One region of the Streptomyces sp. NBC_00076 genome, then DNA from elsewhere that is predicted to be linked to it. Evidence: riboswitches for the same ligand, from Rfam matches in the RefSeq annotation. Region 1 holds a riboswitch; the other holds the start of a gene.

Region 1 (7,365 bases):
TTGAGCGTGACGGAGCGGCGCGAGGAGTTGCTGCGCGCCGCCGTCGAGCAGATCGAGGCGCGGGGCGTGGTGGCGGTCAGGATCGCCGACGTGGCCTCGGCCCTGGGCGTGAGCAACGCGTTGGTGCTCTATCACTTCTCGACGAAGGAGAAGCTGGTCGCCGCCGCCTTCACCTACGCGGCCGAGGACGACCTCGCCCAGCTGCGCAAGTTGCTCGGCCGCCGCACCACGGCGCTGCGCCGACTGCGGGCGGCCGTGCGCTGGTACGCCCCGACGGGCCAGGCCAAGGGCTGGCGGCTGTGGATCGAGGGCTGGGCGGCGGCGCTGCGCGAGCCCGCGCTGCGGGAGGTCACGCGCGACCTCGACCGGCAGTGGAAGGCCGCGCTCACCGAGGTCATCGCCGAGGGCGTGGCCTCGGGGGAGTTCGCGTGTCCGGATCCGGCCGGCACGGCCCTGCGCCTCACGGCCCTGCTCGACGGTCTCGCCGTACAACTGACGTCCTACGACGGCGCCGTCCCGCGGGCGCGGGCGCAGGAGTGGGTGGACGAGGCGGTGGCCCGGGAACTGGGGCTGGTGCGGGAGGCGTTGACGACGTAGGGCCGCGCCGCACGACAGCCACGTGAGCGCGCCGGGTCCGCCACGCGGACGCGGTGCCCCGGTCCGCCACAACCCGTGGGTTGTGGCGGACCGGGGCACCGCGTTCCTCAAGCCACCCAGCTGATCCGCGTCTTGATGTCGTCCGGCGACAGCGCGCCCTTGGCGGTCACATGGTCCCCCGACGACTCCCCGCGCAGCCGGCGTCCGATCCACGGCACCAGGTACTCCCGCGCCCAGTGCACGTCGTCCCGCCGGATCTCCAGGGTGCCGCGCGCCGGCAGCGGCGGCCAGGGCTGGTCCGGGTCGGCCGGGATGTCCAAGCCGAGGACCTGTCCCGCGCGCAGCGCCACACGCGTGTGGCCCTCGGGCGAGAGGTGGAGCCGGTCGCCGTCCCAGGCCCGGCGGTCCTGAACGGTCTTCAGGGACCACAGGTCGAGCACCGGACAGCCGTACCGGTCGGCGATCGCCCGCACATGCCCGTTGTAGGTGGCGATCTTGCCGCGCATGTGCTTGAGCACGGGCACGTTGCGGGTGTCGAACCCCGTCGTCACCATAACCGTGCCCGCGACGGTTTTCAGTTGCACCACCGCGCGCTCGAAACGCTCGGCGACCTCGTCGGGGTCGGTGCCGGGTCGCAGGATGTCGTTGCCGCCCGCGCAGAAGGAGACCAGCTCCGGGGCCAGTTGCATGGCCTGCGGCAGCTGGTCCGCCACGATCTGGTCGAGCAGTTTCCCGCGCACGGCGAGGTTCGCGTACTGGAAGTCGCCCTCGGGCCGCCGGTCGGCGAGCAGTACCGCGAACCGGTCCGCCCAGCCGACCAACGCCCCGTCGGGGCCGGGGTCGCCGACGCCCTCGGTGAAGCTGTCCCCCACCGCCACGTACGACCCGATCACTGATCTGCTGTCACTCTTCGAATCGTCTGCCACATCGGCCCATGATTCACCTTGGGATGTGAGCTACGCGACCGTAGGAAAGGGTTGACGTGCGGTGAGATAAGCCACCGTTCAAGGATTGGTCAAGCCAGGAATAGCCTTCTCGTCATCGCTGTTGAGGCGGCAACCGCCACACCCGGAATCCGGAGATCCGGAAGTGGCTCCAGGTCGTGCGGAAACCGAAATGCCCGCTCGTGTACGGCTCGGGGTCGGTGAGGTCGAACACGAGCCGCCCGTTGTTCCACCACCGCACGGTCGAGCCGTCGGAGACGATCCGGACCCGGTTCGGCCGGTTCGCCACCAGCAGCGGTTCCGTGTAGTCGTAGACCAGCGGACGCACGCCCGCCTCGCCGACATAGCGCCGCAGTCTGGTCGTGGTGTTCGTGTTGGCGCCGTATCCGGCGTAGTACGTCTTGAGGTAGTCGTACTCGGCGAGCGCACCGCCCCGAGGGGTGGCGAACAGGTCGTCCGGGGAACGGACGTCGATGGCGTTCCAGAAGTTGTTGAGGTCCGACACCCGGTCGTTGACCCCGCCCTCCGCCACCGGTGTGGCGGTGTACTCCAGGACGTACGGCCCTTCGAGCCGCTGTTTGAACCAGACGGTCGCACCGGCGGGCACGTCGACCTCCAGGATCCCGCGGGAGGCGGTGACGGTGCCGCCCTTCTCGAGTTCCACGGCCCATCGGCCGAGGCCGTGACGGAAGTCGTCGTGGGCGATCAGGCGGCGGCGGGGCGAGGCGTTCGCGTGTGCCGCCGGGGCGAGGGCGGCCATTGCGGCTCCGGCGGCCAGGGTCGCGAAGGCTCTACGCGTGGTCGTCACGGGAGACGGCTCCTTCCGGGAAGCGGACGGGTGCGGTGACGGGATCGGTCATGGGCTCCGTCACGTGCTCGGTCACGGGCTTGGTGGTCGACGGATTCGGCGGGGAGAAAGCGCTTGCACAGAAGCGGAGTTCACTGTGCCCTCCACGCCTGCACTCTGTCGACGTACCGAGCTCTTTCGCCACAGGGCCGCAATGCGACGATCACGGATCGGCCGGGAAGGATCCAAAACATATTGGGACGCACCCAGACATACCGAAGGCCGGACCCGGGGATCGTGGGTCCGGCCTTCGGCAGCGTGTCGGGCAGGTGGTCGCGAGGGCGGCGTCAGCCGACCGAGACACCCTTCGAGCGGAGGTAGGCGATCGGGTCCACGTCCGAGCCGTAGTCCGGCGTGGTGCGGATCTCGAAGTGCAGGTGCGGGCCGGTCACGTTGCCGGTCGCGCCGGAGAGACCGATCTGCTGGCCCTCGGTCACGGTCTGGCCGCTGGAGACGGAGAGCGCGGACAGGTGCGCGTACTGCGCGTAATAGCCGTCGGCCAGCCTGATGACGACCTGGTTGCCGTACGCGCCGCCCCAGCCCGCGGAGACGACCGTGCCCGCGCCCACGGCCTTGAGCGGGGTACCGGTCGGAACGATGAAGTCGACACCGGTGTGGTAGCCGCTGGCCCACATGCTGCCCGCCACGTGGTAACCCGTGCCGATGACGGCGCCACTGACCGGGAGGGTGAAGCCGTTCGCGGTACTGGTGGTCACGACGCTCTGAGCGGCCACCGTCGACTGCTGCGACTTCTGCGACGAGGACGCCGACGAAGACGACGACTGCGCCTTCGGCTTCGGCTTCGGCTTCGACGAGGAGGCCGACGACTCGGTCTTCCCGGCACCCGTCGTGGCCTTCTTGCCGATCGTGAGCTTCAGACCGGGATGGATCAGCGACGGATTGCCGCCGACGGCCTCACGGTTGTCGGCGTAGAGCTTCTGCCAGCCTCCGCTGACGTTCTGCTCATCGGCGATCTTCGCGAGACAGTCACCCGCCCGCACCACATAGGTCTTCACGCCCGAAGTCCGCGCGGCCACCGACTTTTTGGCGGCAGTCGGAACTGACGACTGAACGGCATTCTCGGAAACGGACTGGGGACTCGCCGCATAGGCGCCGGTGGCCCCCAGAAGTGGAAGTGCGAGTGCGGCGCCGCCGGCTCCGGCGACGGCGATGGAACGGGCGAAGCGCTGGTTCTTCGGTTGGCGATGCTTACCCTTCGCGGGCATGGCGAATTCCTCTCCGGCGCCTGCGAGGTGAGCTGTCGGGTGCGGACTGGAGATGCCCGGCCATACCGAAGTACGACTTAACCCCAAGCCTGTTCCGGAGAACCGAAACAGGCGGTTGTACCTGTGGGTCCCCCGCTCCTGCCGTGTACGGGTGAGTGTGGGCTGGCCCCGGGCGGCGGCAGGATTGGGCGTCCGTCCGGATCGGTGGCGAACGTAAGCGACTAAGACGCACAGGGACAAGCGGAAGGTTGCATGCAAATGCGTTTCCGTTGATCCCTCATGGGAATTACCGGTCACCCTCAGTAAATCGAAAGATCGCCCACACTCTAATTCCCTTGAAATGCATAAGAATTACGTGAACATGACGGGCGACGCACGGTCACGAATATGACGCTCCTCACGCACCGCCCCCCAGGTCGCCTTATTTCAGGCCGAGTTGCAATGAAGCCGCCAATTCGGGCAGAACTCTCAGATGCGGCGCAGCCGGAGAACCGTCGCATCGAGGTCACCCCGGAGGCCGGTCCGCAGTCCGTGATGCAGCAGCACGGCCCCGCGGTGCACTTCGCCCGTTTCACGGCATTCGTACGAGGCCGCCGGATCGAGTCCGCGCAGCCGCAGCGCCGGTACCGGCTCGCCGTGGCGCTGCGCCTGGAGCCAGGCCAGGACGACCGTTTCGTCACCCAGCACGTACTGCACCGCGCTCGATCCGCCCTCCGGCGGGCGCAGTCGATAGAGGTCGCCACGCTGCACGAGCGGACGGATCTCCTTGTAGAGAGTCACCCAGTCGCGGGCCTCGGCGAGTTCCTCCTCGGTCCACTCGGCGAGGTCCCCGCCGACTCCGAGCACCCCGGCCATGGCGCTGACGAACCGGAACCGCAAGGTGCTGACCCGGCCGTTGAGCTGGGTGTTGGGGCTGTCCGTGACCCAGGCGGCCATCGCGCGCGCGGGATGGATCTGGCTGAATCCGTGCTGGATGGCGAGCCGGTCGAGCGGGTCGGTGTTGTCGGAGGTCCACACCTGGTCGGTTCGGCTCATGACACCGAGGTCGATCCGGCCGCCGCCGCCCGAGCAGGACTCGAAGGCGACGCCCGGGTGGGCCTCGCGCAGCCGGTCCAACAGGCGGTACAGCGCGTTCACGTGATCGACCCACAGGCGCTGCGGGTAGGCGTCGTCGGGCCAGCCCGCGTCGGTGAAGCAGCGGTTGAAGTCCCACTTCACATAGTCGATCGGGGCGCTGGAGAGCAGCCCGTGCAGCCGCTCCCAGAGATACTCCTGGACGTCCTCGCGCGCGAGGTTCAGCACAAGCTGGTTGCGCAGTTCCGTCCGCTTTCGCCCTGGTTGGTACTGAACCCAGTCCGGGTGGGCGCGGTAGAGGTCGCTGTCCGGATTGACCATTTCCGGCTCGACCCAGATGCCGAACTGCATGCCGAGGGCGTGCACGGAGTCGGCGAGGGGCCTCAGCCCGCCCGGGAAGCGGTCGGGATTGGGCGTCCAGTCGCCGAGCCCCGCACGGTCGCTCGTCCGCTTCCCGAACCAGCCGTCGTCGATGACGAACAGCTCGACGCCGATCGCCGCGGCCCGGCGGGCCAGCTCCCCCTGCTGCTCCTCGGAGATGTCGAACTCGGTGGCCTCCCAGGAGTTGAACAGCACCGGCCGGTCCCGGTCCGCGTCCGGGATGACGTACGCCCGCTGGTAGGCGTGCCAGGCGCGGCTCGCCCCGCCGTAGCCGGCGTCGCTCCACAGGCCGGCGAAGACGGGGGCGGTGAAGGACTCCCCGGCCTCCAGACGGAGCAGGCCGGAGTCGTCGTACCCCGCGCCGCCGGTGATCTGCACGCGCGTGTCGGGCAGTTCGGCCACGGCGATGCGCCAGGACCCGGACCAGCCGAGGGCGCAGCCGTAGACCTCGCCGCGCTCCTCGGTCGCGTCGGTGTCGAGCGCGACCCACGGCAGGTGCTGGTGCCCGGTGTGGCCGCGGCGGCTGCCGATGACCTTCTCGCCGTAGGTGAGGGGTGCGCGCACGAGCTGGGACTCCGCGGCCCAGCGGCCGTGCAGGTGCGACAGCCGCCAGCCGGTCTCGCGGTCGGGCAGGGTCCAGGTCGCGGAGTCGGCGCGCAGGAGCTCCACGGCGGGACCCTCGTTGTCCAGGCTCACCCAGCGCTCCACGACGTCGTGCCGCATGCGGTGGTGCAGGGTGATCCTGAGGCCGCCGTCGCGGAATCTGAGCCGCAGCTCGTCGTCCCCGCCACTCTCGTACGCCTCGAAGACCCACTCGGTGCCGCGCCGCTCGTCCGTGCGCACCGACAGGGCGGGGCGGACGAAGCGGGGGCCGCCCTCGACCGGGTACTCCTCGCGTCCGTCGAGCGGGGACTCGAAGGGCCAGTAGTCCGGCAGCGGGCGTACGGCGAGGGCCTCGGCGTCGGCCAACGCGATCCGTGGCCCCCAGTGCAGATGCAGCAGTTCGTCGTCCTCGGTGAGGTGGACGGCGTAACTGCTGGTCGGCCCGGACAGAATCCACGTGCGGCCGTTGTCGGCGATCTCCAGCATTTTGTCCCTCACAGGTACGAACAGACACGAACAGGTGCACTCAAGCATCAACATCATCGAGGTCGGCGAGCCCTCGACGCAACGTCTGTGGACAACTGCGTGCCCTACGAAGCCATGTCGTATCGTCGGGTGGGTGCCCGCCGTCGAGCCGCGTCGACGGCACCGATTGGGAGGAGCCCCCGTGACCCAGCAGGCCCCGTCGACCGAACCCGAGCTGTCCGGAGTGCGCAACTTCCGTGACGTCGGGGGCCTGCCGACCGTGGACGGCCGCCGGGTGCGGCCCGGGGTGCTGTTCCGCAGCGGTCACCTCGCGCACGCGACCGCGGAGGACGCGGCGTTCCTCGCCTCCCTGGGCCTGCACACGATCTTCGACTTCCGCAACGCGGCCGACCAGAAGCTGGAGGGTCCCGACGTCGAGCTGCCGGGCGTGCGCAATGTGAACCTTCCGCTGACGGATCCGGCCCACGGCAGCGAGTTCTGGACGATGGTCCGTGACGGCCGGATCGACGAGCTGCGCGAGACCCTGGGCGACGGCAGGGCCGCGGACCGGATGATCAACTCGTACCGCGCCATTATCAAGGAGCGCACCGCCGAACACTCCCTGGTGCTGCGCTCCATGGCCGAGGACAGTGTCCCCGCGCTCATGCACTGCGCGGCCGGCAAGGACCGCGCGGGTCTGTCCGTGGCGGTGACACTGCTCGCCGTGGGCGTCGAGCGGGAGGCGATCCTCGCCGACTACCTGGAGTCGAACGCGAAGCACCGCCGCTACAAGGTGCGGCGCAGCGGCAGCTCCGCCTCGGCCTACTCCCCCGAGGTCATGGAGCTGCTCAGTCCCCTCTTCGAGGCCCGCGCCGAGTATCTGAGCGCCGCCTTCGAAACGATCGAGGAGACCTGGGGCGAGGTCGACACCTACCTGGAGAAGGGCGTGGGAGTCACGCCGGAGATCCGGGAGCGGCTGCGCGAGCGACTGCTGGACTGAGTACTTCCGCCTGCGAGTTCACCCCGCCAGGCGTGACCGCCCGAGAGGTCACTGCTTGGCGCCCAGCTCGAACAGGAAGTAGATGAAGGCCGCGAACACATGGCCGACCGCGATGTAGATGATGAGGCGCACCCACAGGGCGCGAGGGAACTTCTCCTCCATGTCAGTCATGGCATGTCTCCAGGGGTGGGGCCCAGGCACAGTGTGGCCGTGGGGCTCTGCAGCAGG
Region 2 (7,365 bases), 2.7 Mb from region 1:
CCGCGTACCGCCGGGTACAGTCGCCGCACTGCTCTGGCAGCCCCTGTTGTCGAGGCGAAAGAGAAGTTGGTGAACGACCGTCCCCCGTCGGGGAGCACAACCACCCCGGCTCCGGCTTCCGACGCCGCCTCCACGCACTACCCGTCCTACGGCGCCCAGGAAGCCCAGTACGGCGACTTCACCACGTACGGCGGCCATGACGCCACCCATTTCGACACCACCGGTATCGAGGCCACAGGTTTCGGCACCACCGGTATCGACGCCGGCGCCCATGCCACGACGACCTTCGAGTCCGACCCCCTCTTCGGCTGTCTTCCCGGCGACGGCACCGGCTCGTACGACACGTCGGCCTGGCCCACGGCCGGTCACCAGACCCTGAACTACGACATATACGCGGCGCAGCACCACGCCGCCTACGACACCGGCGCGTACGACACCACCGGCTGGACCGGCGAGCACCAGCAGCTCTCCGCGATCCCGTCCCAGGCCACCGGCCCCGACACCAGCGGCCAGTGGGACGCGAACGCCTGGCTCCAGCCCGACCAGTCCGGCGGCCAGGCGGACCAGACCCAGCAGTGGGAATGGGGCACGCAGGCCTTCGACACCGGGGCGTACGACGCCACGCAGTGGAACTCCGACGGCCCCCACGCCGCCACCGGCTCCGAGGAGTACGCCCCCCAGGTCGAGTCCTTCGACCAGCAGGCGACGGCGACCTTCGACCAGGTCACGTACGGCGAACAGGTGCCGGGCGACGGCGAGTTCACCGACACCGGCGAGATGGCGGACGGGTCGGGGATGCCGCCCGCGTCCGACTCCCCTCATGCCGCTCACTCCGCTCACGGGACTCTCCTCGACGACCAGGAAGAGGTCGCACCGACCCCGGCCCCGGCCCCGTCGTCCCGCGCCGCGTCTCGTGGCGGGTCCCGGTCCCGCCGCCGTATGCCCGCCAAGCGGTCCGCGCTGCTGACGGTGGCCGTCCCCTCGGCGTGTGTGATGGGTGTCGCGGGGATCGCGGCCGCCTCCGTCGGCACCCTGACCGGCGGCGACCAGGAGACGTCGACCACCGCGTCGGACGCCGCCGCCGTGAAGCCGGCCGTCGCGAACAACAAACTGGACGCCCAGCTGAAGACCCTCTCCGCCGAGGCGGACGACTTCAGCGACCGGGTCAGCCGTACGCAGGAACGTATCGACCTCAAGGCCCAGCAGGCGGCCGAGAAGAAGCAGGCGGCCGCGGAGGCCGCCCGCAAGGAGCGGCTGCGCCCCAAGTACGCGCTGCCGGTCGCGCAGCACGGGCTCAGCGCCTACTTCGGCCAGTCCGGCATCAACTGGATGTCCGTGCACACCGGCATCGACTTCCCCGTCTCCTACGGCACGACCGTGATGGCCGCGACCGACGGCACCGTGCGGACGCAGTGGAACAGCGCGTACGGCAACATGCTGATCCTGACCGCGAAGGACGGCACGGAGACGTGGTACTGCCACCTCTCCAGCTACCGGGTCTCATCCGGTACGACCGTGAAGGCCGGCGACCCGATCGCGTACTCCGGCAACTCCGGCAACTCGACCGGCCCCCACCTGCACTTCGAGGTACGGCCGGCCGGCGGCGCGGCGGTCGACCCCCTGCCGTGGCTGCGCAGCCACGGGATCAACCCGACGTAGGCACCTCGACTCCCCTGTGCCCCTGTGAGCCCCGGCCGTTGGACCGGGGCTCAGGGCATGAGAGCCGCACAGGGCCTGAGAGCTACAGCTTCTCCACCGGCGCGTACCGCAGCAGCAGTCGCTTCGGCTTCTCTTCCCCGAAGTCGACCGTCGCCTCGGCGTTGCCGCCCGTGCCCTTCACGGCCACGACCGTTCCGAGCCCGAACTGGTCGTGGGTGACCCGGTCCCCGACCGCCAGCGCCACCACCGGCTTCTCCGAGCTCCGGCGGGTGGCGAAGCCGGACGCCCCGGACGCCGACGAGCGGGAGCGGGACGACGACAGCGAGGCCGCCACCCCGGACACCGGGCCGGAGGACACCGGTGAAGTAGCACCGGTCCGCTTCCAGTCGACGTGCTGTGGCGGGATCTCCTCGAGGAAACGGGAGGGCGGGTTGTACGACGGCTGCCCCCACGCGCTCCGCAGCGACGACCGTGTCAGATACAGCCGTTCCCGCGCGCGCGTGATGCCGACGTACGCCAGGCGGCGCTCCTCCTCCAGCTCCTTGGTCTGACCGAGGGCGCGCATGTGGGGGAAGACGCCGTCCTCCATGCCGGTCAGGAACACGACCGGGAACTCCAGGCCCTTGGCGGTGTGCAGGGTCATCAGGGTGATGACTCCGGAGCCGTCCTCTTCCTCGTCGGGGATCTGGTCGGAGTCGGCGACCAGGGCCACCCGCTCCAGGAAGTCGGAGAGCGAACCGGACGCCTCCCCCTCCGCGGTCTCCTGTTCGAACTCCAGGGCGACGGCGGCGAGTTCCTGAAGGTTCTCGATCCGGGTCTCGTCCTGGGGGTCGGTGGAGGCCTGCAACTCCGCGAGGTAGCCGGTGCGTTCGAGCACCGCCTCCAGGACGGTCGCCGGGCCCGCGCCGGAGTCGACGACGGTACGGAGGTCCTCCATCAGCGTGTTGAACCGCTTCACGGCGTTCGTGGAGCGCGCGGCCATGCCGTACGCCTCGTCGACCCGCTTCAGCGCCTGCGGGAAGCTGATCTTCTCCCGCTGGGACAGTGCGTCGATCATCGCCTCGGCGCGCTCGCCGATGCCGCGCTTGGGCACGTTCAGGACCCGCCGCAGCGGCACCGAGTCCTCCGGGTTGGCGAGGACCCGCAGGTAGGCCAGGACGTCCCGGACCTCCTTGCGCTCGTAGAAGCGGACACCGCCGACGACCTTGTAGGGCAGGCCGACACGGATGAAGATCTCTTCGAAGACACGGGACTGGGCGTTCGTCCGGTAGAAGACGGCGACATCGCCGGCCTTCGCGTCGCCCGCGTCCGTGAGGCGGTCTATCTCGTCGGCGACGAACTGCGCCTCGTCGTGCTCGGTGTCGGCGACATAGCCGGTGATGCGCGCGCCCGCGCCCGCGTTGGTCCACAGGTTCTTGGGACGGCGGGACTCGTTGCGCTCGATGACCGCGTTGGCGGCGGTGAGGATCGTCTGCGTCGAGCGGTAGTTCTGCTCGAGCAGGATCGTCGTCGCGTCCGGGTAGTCCTCCTCGAACTGGAGGATGTTGCGGATGGTCGCGCCGCGGAACGCGTAGATCGACTGGTCGGCGTCACCCACCACGCACAGTTCGGCGGGCTGGAGGTCGTACTCGCTGGGCGGTACGTCCACCGGGTGCTCGGAGGTGCCGACGAGCTCCCGGACCAGGGAGTACTGGGCGTGGTTGGTGTCCTGGTACTCGTCGACGAGGACGTGCCGGAAGCGGCGGCGGTAGTGGTCGGCGACGTCCGGGAAGGCGCGGAGCAGGTTGACCGTCGTCATGATCAGGTCGTCGAAGTCGAGGGCGTTCGCCTCGCGCAGCCGCGACTGGTACATGGCGTAGGCCTGGGCGAGGGTCTTCTCGAAGCCGTCGGTGGCCTGGGCGGCGAAGTCCTCCTCGTCGATCAGCTCGTTCTTCAGGTTCGAGATCTTGGCGCTGAAGGACTTCGGCGGGAAGCGCTTGGGGTCGAGGTCCAGGTCGCGGCAGACCAGGGCCATCAGACGCTTGGAGTCGGCGGCGTCGTAGATCGAGAAGGAGGAGGTGAAGCCCAGCTTCTTCGACTCCCGGCGCAGGATGCGGACGCACGCGCTGTGGAAGGTCATCACCCACATCGCGTTCGCGCGCGGGCCGACGAGTTGCTCGACGCGCTCCTTCATCTCGCCGGCGGCCTTGTTGGTGAAGGTGATCGCGAGGATCTGGCCCGGATGCACGTTCCGCTCGCCGAGCAGGTAGGCGATGCGGTGCGTGAGCACACGGGTCTTGCCCGAACCGGCGCCTGCCACGATGAGCAGCGGGGCACCGGCGTGCACGACGGCCTCGCGCTGGTTCTCGTTCAGCCCCTCCAGGAGCGCGGCCGGGTCCACCGCCGGGCGCGGGGCACCGTCGCGGTAGTGGGTGTCCCGGTCCGGCGGCACGTCGAACTTCCCGCCGAACAGATCGTCCGGAACGGGCTCCGGTACGTGATCGTCCTCGGGTGGCGGCGGGGGTCCCTCCTCGTGCCCGCGAGGGGCCTGGAGGTTCGCCAGGAAGCTGTCATCAAAGAGGCTGCTCATCGCACTCCGAGTCTAGGACCCCCCACTGACAGCCCGCCGCCACCCCGAGAACATCGCCGGAATCCGGCGGCGGGCCCAGACCCCGAGGGTCTTCCGGAACCGTCCACCCGGCCTCACTCACCCTTCGAGATGACGCCATCACGGTCCGCGACGGACCAGGCGGGGACGTGGACCTTGCCGTCCGGGCCGACCGAAACGGGCGGACATCGCCGAGCTCACGAAACAGAACGAGTCATTACAGATCAAGGAAAATCACCATGAACCTACTACGATCAGCCACGCTCTGACTGAAGGTCACAAAAATGTATCGGGCATATCGAACATCAACCTTCACAGCGGCCACACGAGTTGGCTACCGTGCCGGACAGGCCGTACGACCTCCACCGGCGAACCTCGCCGGGCCGCGCGGCCTCCGCCGAATCCGCAGCGCCGCCGCGCGAATGGAACCGGGGACCCACCGAACTTGGGGTGAATCGGCCCAACTCCCCCTGGGACAAGGCCGTAGGGCAACCCTTCCGCATCTCCCGCCCGAACCCGACAGCTAACTCGGTAGGCGGAACGTGGAAGGAGTCGCCTCCCTTGGCGTCGCACCGCAAGTCGCGTCCCGCTGGTACGCGCGTAGCAGGCATACGGACCCCGGCCCTCGCCACGGCGGCCCTCACCTCCGTCGCCCTGCTGTCCCAATCGGCGCAAGCCGTCCCCGCCGACGACAAACCCAGCCTCGAAGAGGTCGAACAGAAGGTCGACGACCTGTACCGCCAGGCGGAGTCGGCGACCGACAAGTACAACGCGGCCAAGGAGAAGACCGGGAAGCAGCGCAAACAAGTCGACACTCTCCTCGAAGACGTCGCCCAGCGCACCCAGAAGCTCAACGAGGCGCGGGAGGAGCTTGGTTCCTTCGCCGCCGCCCAGTACCGCACCGGTGCCTCCGCACCCGACACCGCGACCTTCCTGCTCGCGGACTCCCCGCAGGACTACTTCGACCAGACCCAGCTGATGGGCCGGCTGACCAACAGGCAGAAGGGCGCGGTCGACGAGTACGTCACCGAGCAGTCCGCGACGATGGAGAAGCGCAAGGAGGCCACCGAGAGCCTCCAGACGCTCACCGAGTCGCAGGGCGACCTGAAGACGGCCAAGGCGACCGTCCAGAAGAAACTCGCCGACGCCCGCAGCATGCTGTCGCAGCTGACCGCCGAGGAGAAGGCGCGGCTCGCCGCGATCGAGGAGAAGAAGCAGGAGGAGGCGAAGCGCAGAGCCGCCGAGCTGGCGCAGCAGCAACAGGCGGCGGAGCAGCAGGCCCGGGAGGCGGCGGCTCAGCAGCAGGACAGCGGCTCCTCGACGGGCTCCTCGTCCTCGACCGGCACTTCGACCGGTACCTCGTCCGACGCGCCCGACGCCTCGTACGCCACCAAGGCCGAGAAGGCGCTCGCCTTCGCCCGCGCCCAGATCGGCAAGCCGTACGTCTGGGGCGCCACCGGCCCCGACTCCTACGACTGCTCCGGCCTCACCCAGGCCGCCTGGAAGGCCGCCGGCGTCGACATCCCGCGCGTCACCTACGACCAGGTCAACGCCGGCACCACGGTCTCCCTCTCCGCCGCCCAGCCCGGTGACCTGGTGTTCTTCTACGACGACATCAGCCACGTCGGCATGTACATCGGCAACGGCATGATGATCCACGCTCCGAAGCCGGGCGCGTACGTCCGCGAGGAGTCGATCTACTACGACGGCGAGTCGTCGATCTACCGCGTGGTGCGACCGGCCTGACCGTTCCCGTCCGGAGGCGGGCGGTGTCGGTCCGCCGCCGCCTCCGGCGCGGGGGCTGCCCTCCTTGTGCCGCGCCCGCGCGTTGTGCCGCGGGCGCGGTCCTGTCGGCCTACGCCGCCGACCGTCCGGAGATCACGTCCACAGCACCGCGATGAAGATGTTCGCCGTGGTCAGCGCACCCACCACGCCGAACATGCTCTTGTCCACCCGCTCGTCGTCCCGCTTCACATAGACGAGGCCGAGGATCACGATCAGCAGGGCCAGCTTCACACCGATCTTGATGTTGTTGACGGGCTGGTCGTCGGCCTGGTTGAGGCCGACCAGGATCGCGCCGGTGACGAGCATCGTCAGGGCGCCGTGCAGCATCGCCGGGACGAAGCGGGCGGTGCCCCGGCCCATCGCCTTCATCTGGGTGAGGAAGCCGCCGAGCAGCGAGGCGATGCCGATGATGTGCAGGCCGACGAAGAGATGGATGAGTACGTCCATGAGGCCGGAGCCTAATCAGGGTGCGGGAGGCACCTGACACCGGCCCTCCCCGCATTCCGGCCCTCCGCACCGGATCGGATCTTGCATATATGCGGCCATAGCACCTGGCGGACATCCCGGGGCGCGCATTCCCCACCTCGGTCATCGCTCTGCGTGAAGACGACGGCACCGAAGTCGAATCACGGTCACATACGGTCACCAGCCGGTCCTCTCGCGGCACTTCCGTACATCCCGTTACCGAGCCGTCACAGTCGGGTTTAGCGTCCTTCACCAGGTGACCGACTCCCCACCGCCGCCCGGGCCAGGGGCGGCAGTCGGCCACCACCGCCGAGAAGGTCCGGCGGCGGTCCGCTCCCCCTGTGCGGGGCGCCGCCGGACGCGTCATCCGCCCCCCGGGGCGGCCGTACGTCCGCTCCGCTTGGCGTTCGTACGGATCAGGCGGTCGTACGAAAGGACGTGCAGTCCAGTTGGCAGCGCACCGCAAGCCCCGGCAACGTTCGGTCAGCGGCAACACGGCCCGCGCGGCGGCGACGATCGCCCTCGCGGGCGCGGCGACGGCGACGGGTTTCGACGGGACCGGACACGCCGAGCCCCAGCTGACGCCGGCGCAGGTCAAGGCGAAGGTGGACAGGCTGTACCAGGAGGCGGAGATCGCCACCGAGAAGTACAACGGCGTGAAGGAGAAGGCGGACACCGCGCAGCAGCGCCTCTCCACGCTGCGGGACGAAGCGGCACGCCGGACGGAGAAGCTCAACTCGGCCCGGGACTCGCTGGGTTCGATGGCCAGGGCGCAGTACCGCGACGGCGGCCTTGATCCCGCGCTGCAACTCGCGCTGTCCGACGATCCCGACCAGTACCTGGACGGGGCCGAGTTCGTCGAGCGGGCC

The links. A riboswitch is a leader RNA that binds a small molecule or an ion and turns the genes downstream of it on or off. The one in region 1 is predicted to bind cyclic di-AMP.
Region 2: it holds a riboswitch for cyclic di-AMP, as region 1 does, so the genes downstream of both, OHA64_RS29555 (NlpC/P60 family protein) here and OHA64_RS41060 (peptidoglycan DD-metalloendopeptidase family protein) in region 1, are expected to answer to the same signal.

What each region holds. Positions count from the first base shown of each region.
Region 1 covers NZ_CP108242.1:9,137,086-9,144,450, reverse strand. Annotated here, with positions in the region: gene OHA64_RS41075 (TetR/AcrR family transcriptional regulator) at 1-597, shown strand, start outside; gene OHA64_RS41070 (SGNH/GDSL hydrolase family protein) at 705-1,490, opposite strand; gene OHA64_RS41065 (DUF6250 domain-containing protein) at 1,636-2,349, opposite strand; gene OHA64_RS41060 (peptidoglycan DD-metalloendopeptidase family protein) at 2,676-3,614, opposite strand; cyclic di-AMP (ydaO/yuaA leader) riboswitch at 3,619-3,778, opposite strand; gene OHA64_RS41055 (alpha-galactosidase) at 4,083-6,158, opposite strand; gene OHA64_RS41050 (tyrosine-protein phosphatase) at 6,340-7,137, shown strand; gene OHA64_RS41045 (DUF6126 family protein) at 7,186-7,308, opposite strand; gene OHA64_RS41040 (helix-turn-helix domain-containing protein) at 7,305-7,365, opposite strand, start outside.
Region 2 covers NZ_CP108242.1:6,457,458-6,464,822, reverse strand. Annotated here, with positions in the region: gene OHA64_RS29565 (M23 family metallopeptidase) at 70-1,659, shown strand; gene pcrA (DNA helicase PcrA) at 1,742-4,228, opposite strand; cyclic di-AMP (ydaO/yuaA leader) riboswitch at 4,632-4,800, shown strand; gene OHA64_RS29555 (NlpC/P60 family protein) at 4,808-5,992, shown strand; gene OHA64_RS29550 (hypothetical protein) at 6,125-6,478, opposite strand; gene OHA64_RS29545 (NlpC/P60 family protein) at 6,946-7,365, shown strand, end outside.